2 regions of the Variovorax sp. GW458-11-26-14-LB1 genome follow, and region 1 is predicted to be linked to the other one. Evidence: riboswitches for the same ligand, from Rfam matches in the RefSeq annotation. Region 1 holds a riboswitch; the other holds the start of a gene.
The links. Region 1 has a riboswitch for cobalamin ahead of AC07YS_RS09955 (TonB-dependent receptor domain-containing protein). Riboswitches for the same ligand answer to the same signal wherever they lie in the genome.

Region 1 (3,332 bases):
CCCAGCGTCCAGCCGGCGATACGCCAGTCGGCGCCCAGCGTGCCGTGGGCCCGTGCGCGGCGTGCCAGCAGGTGGTCGGTGGCGAGGTCGCGCGGGTCCTGGTAGTCGAGCGAGGCGCGCAGCGTGACGTCGCCGATGCGGTGGCCGCCCGTGAGCGTCACGCCCTGGTAGCGTGCGCGCGCCGTGCTGGCATAGCAGCCGAACGACGACTGGCAGCCCTTGGCGCTGCCGTCGAACACGATCAGGTTCTGCACGCGGTTGCGGTACAGCACGATGCCGGCCTGCGTGGCGCCGGCCGTGTACTGCAGGCCCAGCTCGACGTTGCGGCTCGATTCGGGCTGCAGGCTCGCCAGGCCGTACTCGCTGAAGCGCTGGTACAGCGTGGGCGCGCGGAACGCGGTGCCGGCCGACACGGTGGCGCGCAGGCTCGGCGTGATCGCGTAGCCGTAGGCGGCGCTGCCGGTGGTCTTGCCGCCGAACTCGCTGTCGTCGTCATGGCGCGCATGCAGCTGCAGCGAATGCGGGCCCTTCACATAGCCGTAGCCGAGTGCGGCGGCGTTCTGCGAGCGGTCGCGCGAGAACAGCTTGGCCGAGGTGGTCGGCGCGTTCTCGAGCGCGTCTTCGCGGCGCTCGAGCGTGGCGGTCACCAGGTGCGCGCCGAAGCGGAATTCGTTCTGGAACAGGTAGCCGCGCAGGCGGGTTTCGGTGCGGTAGAACGAGGGCTGGGTCTTGTAGACGGTCTGCGAATCGGTCACCTGCAGGCGGGTGCTGTAGATGTCGTTCCACTTGGCCGACCAGGTCAGGCCGGCGGTGCGCAGTTCGTTGGTCGACACGTCGTTGCGGAAGGTGATCGGCGGCTTGGTGCGAAAGCTCACCGACGGGTCGTAGGCCGCTTCGGTGTTGCTGGTGAGCAAGGTGGCGTCGATGCGCTGGTCGGGCGTGATCTGGAAACCCAGCTTCAGGTTGCCCGAGGTGCTGCGGTAGCCGTCGCGGTCGGGGTTGGTGAAGCCGTCCTTCGAGGGCGTGCGCTTGGCGATCGGCTGGATGTTGAAGCCCTTGCTTTCCTCATGCGCGACACCGAACGAGTAGTCGAGCAGGCCCGACTTGCCGCTCACGCCGCCTTCGATCTTGCGCAGGCCGTGGCTGCCGAAGCCGATGCCGGCGTAGGGCGACACGCCCTCCTCGCCGCGCTTGGTGAAGAGCTGGATCACGCCGCCCACGGCGTCCGAGCCGTACACGGCGGCGGCCGGGCCGCGCAGCACTTCGATGCGGTCGATCTGCGCGAGCGGAATGCCTTCCCAACCGGCGCCGCCGGTCGATTGCGAATCGATGCGCACGCCATCGAGGTAGACCGCGGTGAAGCGCGATTCGGCGCCGCGGATGAACACGCTGGTGGCGTTGCCCACGCCGCCGCTGCGCGAGATCTCCATGCCGGGCAGGCGCGCCAGCACGTCGGCCACGCCGGTGGCGCCGCTGCGCTCGATGGTCTTGCGGTCGACGATGGAGACATCGCCCACCAGGTCCGACAGCGCCTGCGGCGTGCGGTTGGCGGTGACGACGGTCTCGTCGAGCGTGGCAGGTGCTGCTGCAGCAGCTGCGGCTTGCGCCTGCGCGGCCAGCGGCAGCAGGGCCAGGCCGCCGAAGGCCGAAGCCAGGGCGAGCGTCAGCGGCAGGCACGCGGGACGGTTGCGGCGCGCGCTGGCGCGGCCGCTGGAGAGGGAAACACAGGAAATCATGGGGTGAACCGAACGAACTTCTATGCCCTGGCCGGCTTCCCCGCCGGCGCCATGGGCGTCATGGCTGCCGATGCGGCAGCCGCCTTGTTGGCCGGTATCCGGGCTGGCAGATCGACCCTTTGCCGCCTTCCCAGGCACCTGTTTCAGGGCGCCCAGTGGCTGGATGGAAAGGGGTGACGCGTTGCGGCGTCGTCTGCTTGACCGTTGCGGGGGCAGCGCAGGCGGCTTCGGCCCCGGGGGGCGTCCACTCCTGCTTCCCGTTGAACTGCGCCGTGCGAACCACGCCGCGAGCACCAACGGGCGAGATTTTAGGGTGAATCGGCATTCAGACGGGGCCGCGAAGGACGAATACCGGGTGCAGTGCAAGGCGCGGTGAGCGCCGCGTAGCTTGGCTACGCAAGCGAAGCGCAACGCCGCAATGCGCCCGGTATTCGTCCTTCCCTTCGGGTTGGCCCGCCTTGCACCCGCCTGCTTTGTCGGCCGGCTTGACCAGAGATGACTCTGGCCTGCGCCGCCCTCCGCGCATCCGGGTGCAAGGCGGGCCAACGCGGCCCCGTCTGAATGCCGATTCACCCTAGCCCACGGGGCGCACACGCCACACCGGGTTTGATCGCAGGCGGCGCAGGCCCCAGAATCTCGGCCACGTCCGGTGCGCGCCCCGCGCGGTGCGCCGGATGTTCCGAATTCCCGGGAAACTACAATCGCCAACCATGCCCGCCTCCAGCCCCATCGACCAGATCGCCGAGCGTGTGGAACGCCTGCTCGTGCGTCACGAAGAGGTGCAGCGCACCAACGCGCTGCTGCAGGAACAGGTCGATGCGCTCACGCGTGAACGCGACGGCCTGAAGTCGCGGCTCGCCGCGGCCCGCACCCGCCTCGATGCCCTGCTCGAACGGCTGCCGGCCGAACCCCCTTCCGAAGATTCCCATCACGCATGAAGCAGATTGAAGTACAGATCATGGGCCAGAGCTATTTGCTCGGCTGTCCCGACGGCGGCGAAGCGCAACTGCGCGAGGCCGTCGACCGCGTGGACGCGGCCATGTGCAAGATCCGCGACGCGGGCAAGGTGAAGGCACGCGATCGCATCGCCGTGCTCGCCTCGCTGAACCTGGCTTTCGATCTCGCGGCCCAGCAGGCCGCTGCTGCCGCCGCACCGGCCCCTGCCGTTGCCGCAGCCACCGAAGAAACCGCCACCGACACCGACCCGAAGGCCGCCCAGCTCATTCAGAGACTCGATCAGGCCCTGGCGGGCGATGGACATTTGCTCTGAGGGCACGCGGCCCGGCACATCCGGGGCGTAAAATCCGTTTTGTCTGCAGACGTGTCGGGCTTAATATTTCCTTGTTCCAATGCTCTCCGGAGCCGGGCTTGGTACATCGCTTGACGGGCGTGATCATCTCGCGTCAGATGAACCCGAAGTCCTGCTGCCCTCGCCCACCTGAACCCTGGTTCAGGATGCGGGTCCGGCACACCATCTGCAGACACCTTTTCCCGCCACGGCCCCCTGCTTCACCGCACGGGGCCGTTGCTTTTTCAGCCGCTCGTTCTTTCCCCATCCTCCCGTGAACCTCGCTGCCCTGCTCGACCCGCTCCTGA
Region 2 (3,332 bases), on a different contig from region 1:
CCGGCGCATTGCCGCCGAATTGGAGACCAACGACATCCCCTACGTGGTGGCCGAGCAGAACCGCGAGCTGGTCGAGAAGCTGCGCGAGGCCGGCATCCCGGCCGTGTGGGGCGATGCGGCCGACCCGGCGGTGCTGATCCAGGCGCACGTGGCGCGCGCCCGCGTGCTCGTGGTGGCCACGCCCGACGCCATGAACGTGCGCCAGATGATCGAAACCGCGCGCACGCTGAACCCCACCATCCAGACCGTGGTGCGCAGCCACAACGAGCAGGAAGCCCGCCTGCTGGCCGCCGAAACCGACGCGAAGGTGTTCCTGGGCGAACAGGAACTTGCCCAGGCCATGGCCCGCGATGTGGTGCAGCGCGCCGCCGCGATGGCGGTGCCGGCCTGAGAACTCAAAGGTCCTCGATCACCAGCGTGCGATAGCGCTCGGCGATCGAGTAGGGCACGGTACGCACCAGTTCCATCACGCGCTCGGCGATGGCGCCGTCCTTGGTGCGGATCAGCAGGCCCGTGTGGCCTTCGTGGGCCAGCTGGATGAAGGCGCGCACCGTGTCGCCGTCGGTGCCGGCGGAGGGCAGGGGACTGTGCGAGGCATGCACGGTCGGCGCGATTTCCGCCAGGACGGTTTCGGCCGGTATCAGGTAGACCTCGTCGCCGCTCACGATGCCTTTCGCGATCAGCCCGTGGCCGATGCGGCTGGCGTCTTCGACGCTCGGAAACATCACCAGGGAGTAACCGGTCGGGTAGAACGCGCCACCGAAGGCGGCGCGCATGTTGGGTTCAAGCGTGAAATGTTTCATGCTGACTCCTTGTTCTGATGCAACTCCCCACCCCTAACATTAGGCCGCGCGGCGTCCATGCACTGTAGGAGAAGCCCTAGTACTGACAACCGCGCCGGCCCCTTGCCCGTTCAAAGGCGGGTTCATTCCCTGTTTCATTTCTCTGACCGTCATGCCTTCGCCGAGAGACATCGCACTCACCGTCCACGAACTGGAAGAAGGGGAGTTCTACTGGGTGCTGATGGAGGCCGTGGACGGCTCGCCCGGCGACTCCACCCATGTGTACGTGCCGCTCGAAGCCGCCCACGAGCCCTACGCCACGTATTCGAATGCACTGGTGGCCGGCGTGGCGGTGCTGCGGCGGCTGTTCGGGCCCGACGGCAAGCCCGTCTGACGGGGCCCGCAGGGGCGCCGCCGCAGGGCGCTCCCTATAATCCCGGCGGTTGGAAACATTGGTTCACACCGGTGTCGTCCAACACCCCACGGTTCGAAGGTGCCCTGCACGACCAGTCACAGGATTGGCGGCGGGGTTAAACGGGAAGCAGGTGCGAGGCGTCGTTTTTTCGAACGACCCTTCCATTCCTGCGCTGCCCCCGCAACGGTCAGCGGACATCGACACCCTCAGGCCCCGGCGATCTTTCGCTGGGGCAGCCACTGCGCTTCGGCGTGGGAAGGCGAGGGCTTCGGCGCCGAGGTGCATGCATTGCACCCGACGCACTCCGCGAGCCCGGATACCGGCCTTCGCAACCGCCTTCGGATGCTGCGGGAGTGCGTGTCCGGGCTTGCCGCTTTTCCCTCGCGCGAAACGGCACCGCCCCTCGTCTCTTCTCCCTTGGCGTCCGCGATCGGTCAGGAGCCTGCGGGGACGCGGGCTGGAGGAGAAGTCGGATGAATCGCATTGCATCGCCACCGCGCGATCGCTCGGGCCCGCCCCTGCAACGGGCGCGCCTTTCGGGTCTTTCAGGTCTTTCGCTGGGGCTTGGCCTCGCTTGCGGGCCCGCCCTGGCCCAATCGGGCGACACAACCGGTCGCCCCAGCCTCACGCCCGTGCAGGTCGAAGCCAGCCGCCACACGCCGCTGGCCCTGGACGAACCCACGCAGACCGGCAGCCGCCTGGGCCTCACGCCGCTCGAAACGCCGGCCAGCATCGAGGTGCTCACCGGCGACACGATCCGCGCGCGCGGCGACGTGTCGGTGGTCGAGGCCGCGAGCCGCGCCACCGGCATCACGGGCTCGCCCGCGCCGGGCAACGGCGGCTCGGCGCTGTCGGCGCGCGGCTTCAACAGCCACGGCTCGGTGATGCAGCTGTACGACGGCACGCGCCTGTACGTGGGCGCGGGCACCGTCACCTTCCCGTTTGACACCTGGTCGACCGACCGCATCGAGGTGCTGCGCGGCGCCGCCTCGGTGATGTTCGGCGAAGGCGCCATCGGCGGCGCGATCAACGTGGTGCCCAAGAAGCCCACGCGCGGCCCGATCCGCAACGAGGCGCTCGTGAGCGTCGGCTCCGACGCCACGCGCCAGGTCGCCTTCGGCAGCGGCGGGGCGATCAACGACATGCTCTCGTACCGCTTCGACATCAGCCACCGAAAAACCGACGGCTTCATGTTGCGCGGCGAGGCCGAGAGCCTCGCGGTGGGCGGCGCGGTGCGGCTCGACGTGTCGCCGCAGCTGCAGTTCACGCTCTCGCACGACGAGGGTCGCCAGACGCCGCAGCGCTACTTCGGCGTGCCGCTCGTCAACGGCCGCCTGAGCAGCCTGAACCGCGAACAGAACTACAACCTCGACGACGCCGAGGTCAAGTACCGCGACCGCTGGACCCGCCTCGATGCGCAGTGGACGCCCAACGACGCCGTCACCGTGCGCAACCAGCTCTATCGCCTGGACAGCAAACGCCACTGGCGCGACAGCGAAACCTACACCTACAGCGCCACCACGAACCGCGTGACGCGTGGCGACTACCTGGAGATCGGCCACGACCAGGAGCAGATCGGCAACCGCACCGACGCCACCTTCAAGCACGCGCTGTTCGGCCTGAAGAACCAGGTGCTGGTGGGCTTCGACGCCAATCGCATCGACTTCCTGAATTCGAGCGACACGCCCTACGGCGGGCGCTCGGTGGTCGATGCCTTCGTCTTCAACCCCGGCTACTACGCTTCGCCCACGCCCTACCTGCCGCGCTACAAGACCAAGACCCGCACCTACGCCTTCTTCGCCGAAGACAAGCTGGCCTTCAACGAACACTGGTCGGTGGTCGGCAGCCTGCGCTGGGACCACGCGAAGATCGTGCGCACCGACCCGCAGAACCGCGCCCCGCGCCTGGACAAGACCTTCGAGTACGCCACGGGCCGCCTCGGCGTGGTCTACGCGCCCGATGCCGCGCAGTCGTTCTATGCGCAGGTGGCGCGCGCGGCCGATCCGCTTACCGGGCTCATCAGCACCTCGACCACGCAGGTGCCGTTCGAGCTCAGCGTCGGCAAGCAGGTCGAGGTGGGCTACAAGCGCCAGCTGGCCGAGGGGCGCGGCGCCTGGAGCGTGGCGGCCTACCGC

Region 2: another riboswitch for cobalamin. It lies ahead of AC07YS_RS12660 (TonB-dependent receptor); the one in region 1 lies ahead of AC07YS_RS09955 (TonB-dependent receptor domain-containing protein).

Annotation. Positions count from the first base shown of each region.
Region 1 is NZ_JBWKYW010000010.1:126,617-129,948, reverse strand. It holds gene AC07YS_RS09955 (TonB-dependent receptor domain-containing protein) at 1-1,736, opposite strand, end outside; cobalamin riboswitch at 1,809-2,048, opposite strand; gene AC07YS_RS09950 (hypothetical protein) at 2,447-2,674, shown strand; gene AC07YS_RS09945 (cell division protein ZapA) at 2,671-3,006, shown strand; gene AC07YS_RS09940 (sulfite exporter TauE/SafE family protein) at 3,299-3,332, shown strand, end outside.
Region 2 is NZ_JBWKYW010000015.1:51,332-54,663, reverse strand. It holds gene AC07YS_RS12675 (cation:proton antiporter domain-containing protein) at 1-391, shown strand, start outside; gene AC07YS_RS12670 (hypothetical protein) at 396-803, opposite strand; gene AC07YS_RS12665 (hypothetical protein) at 955-1,176, shown strand; cobalamin riboswitch at 1,258-1,539, shown strand; gene AC07YS_RS12660 (TonB-dependent receptor) at 1,830-3,332, shown strand, end outside.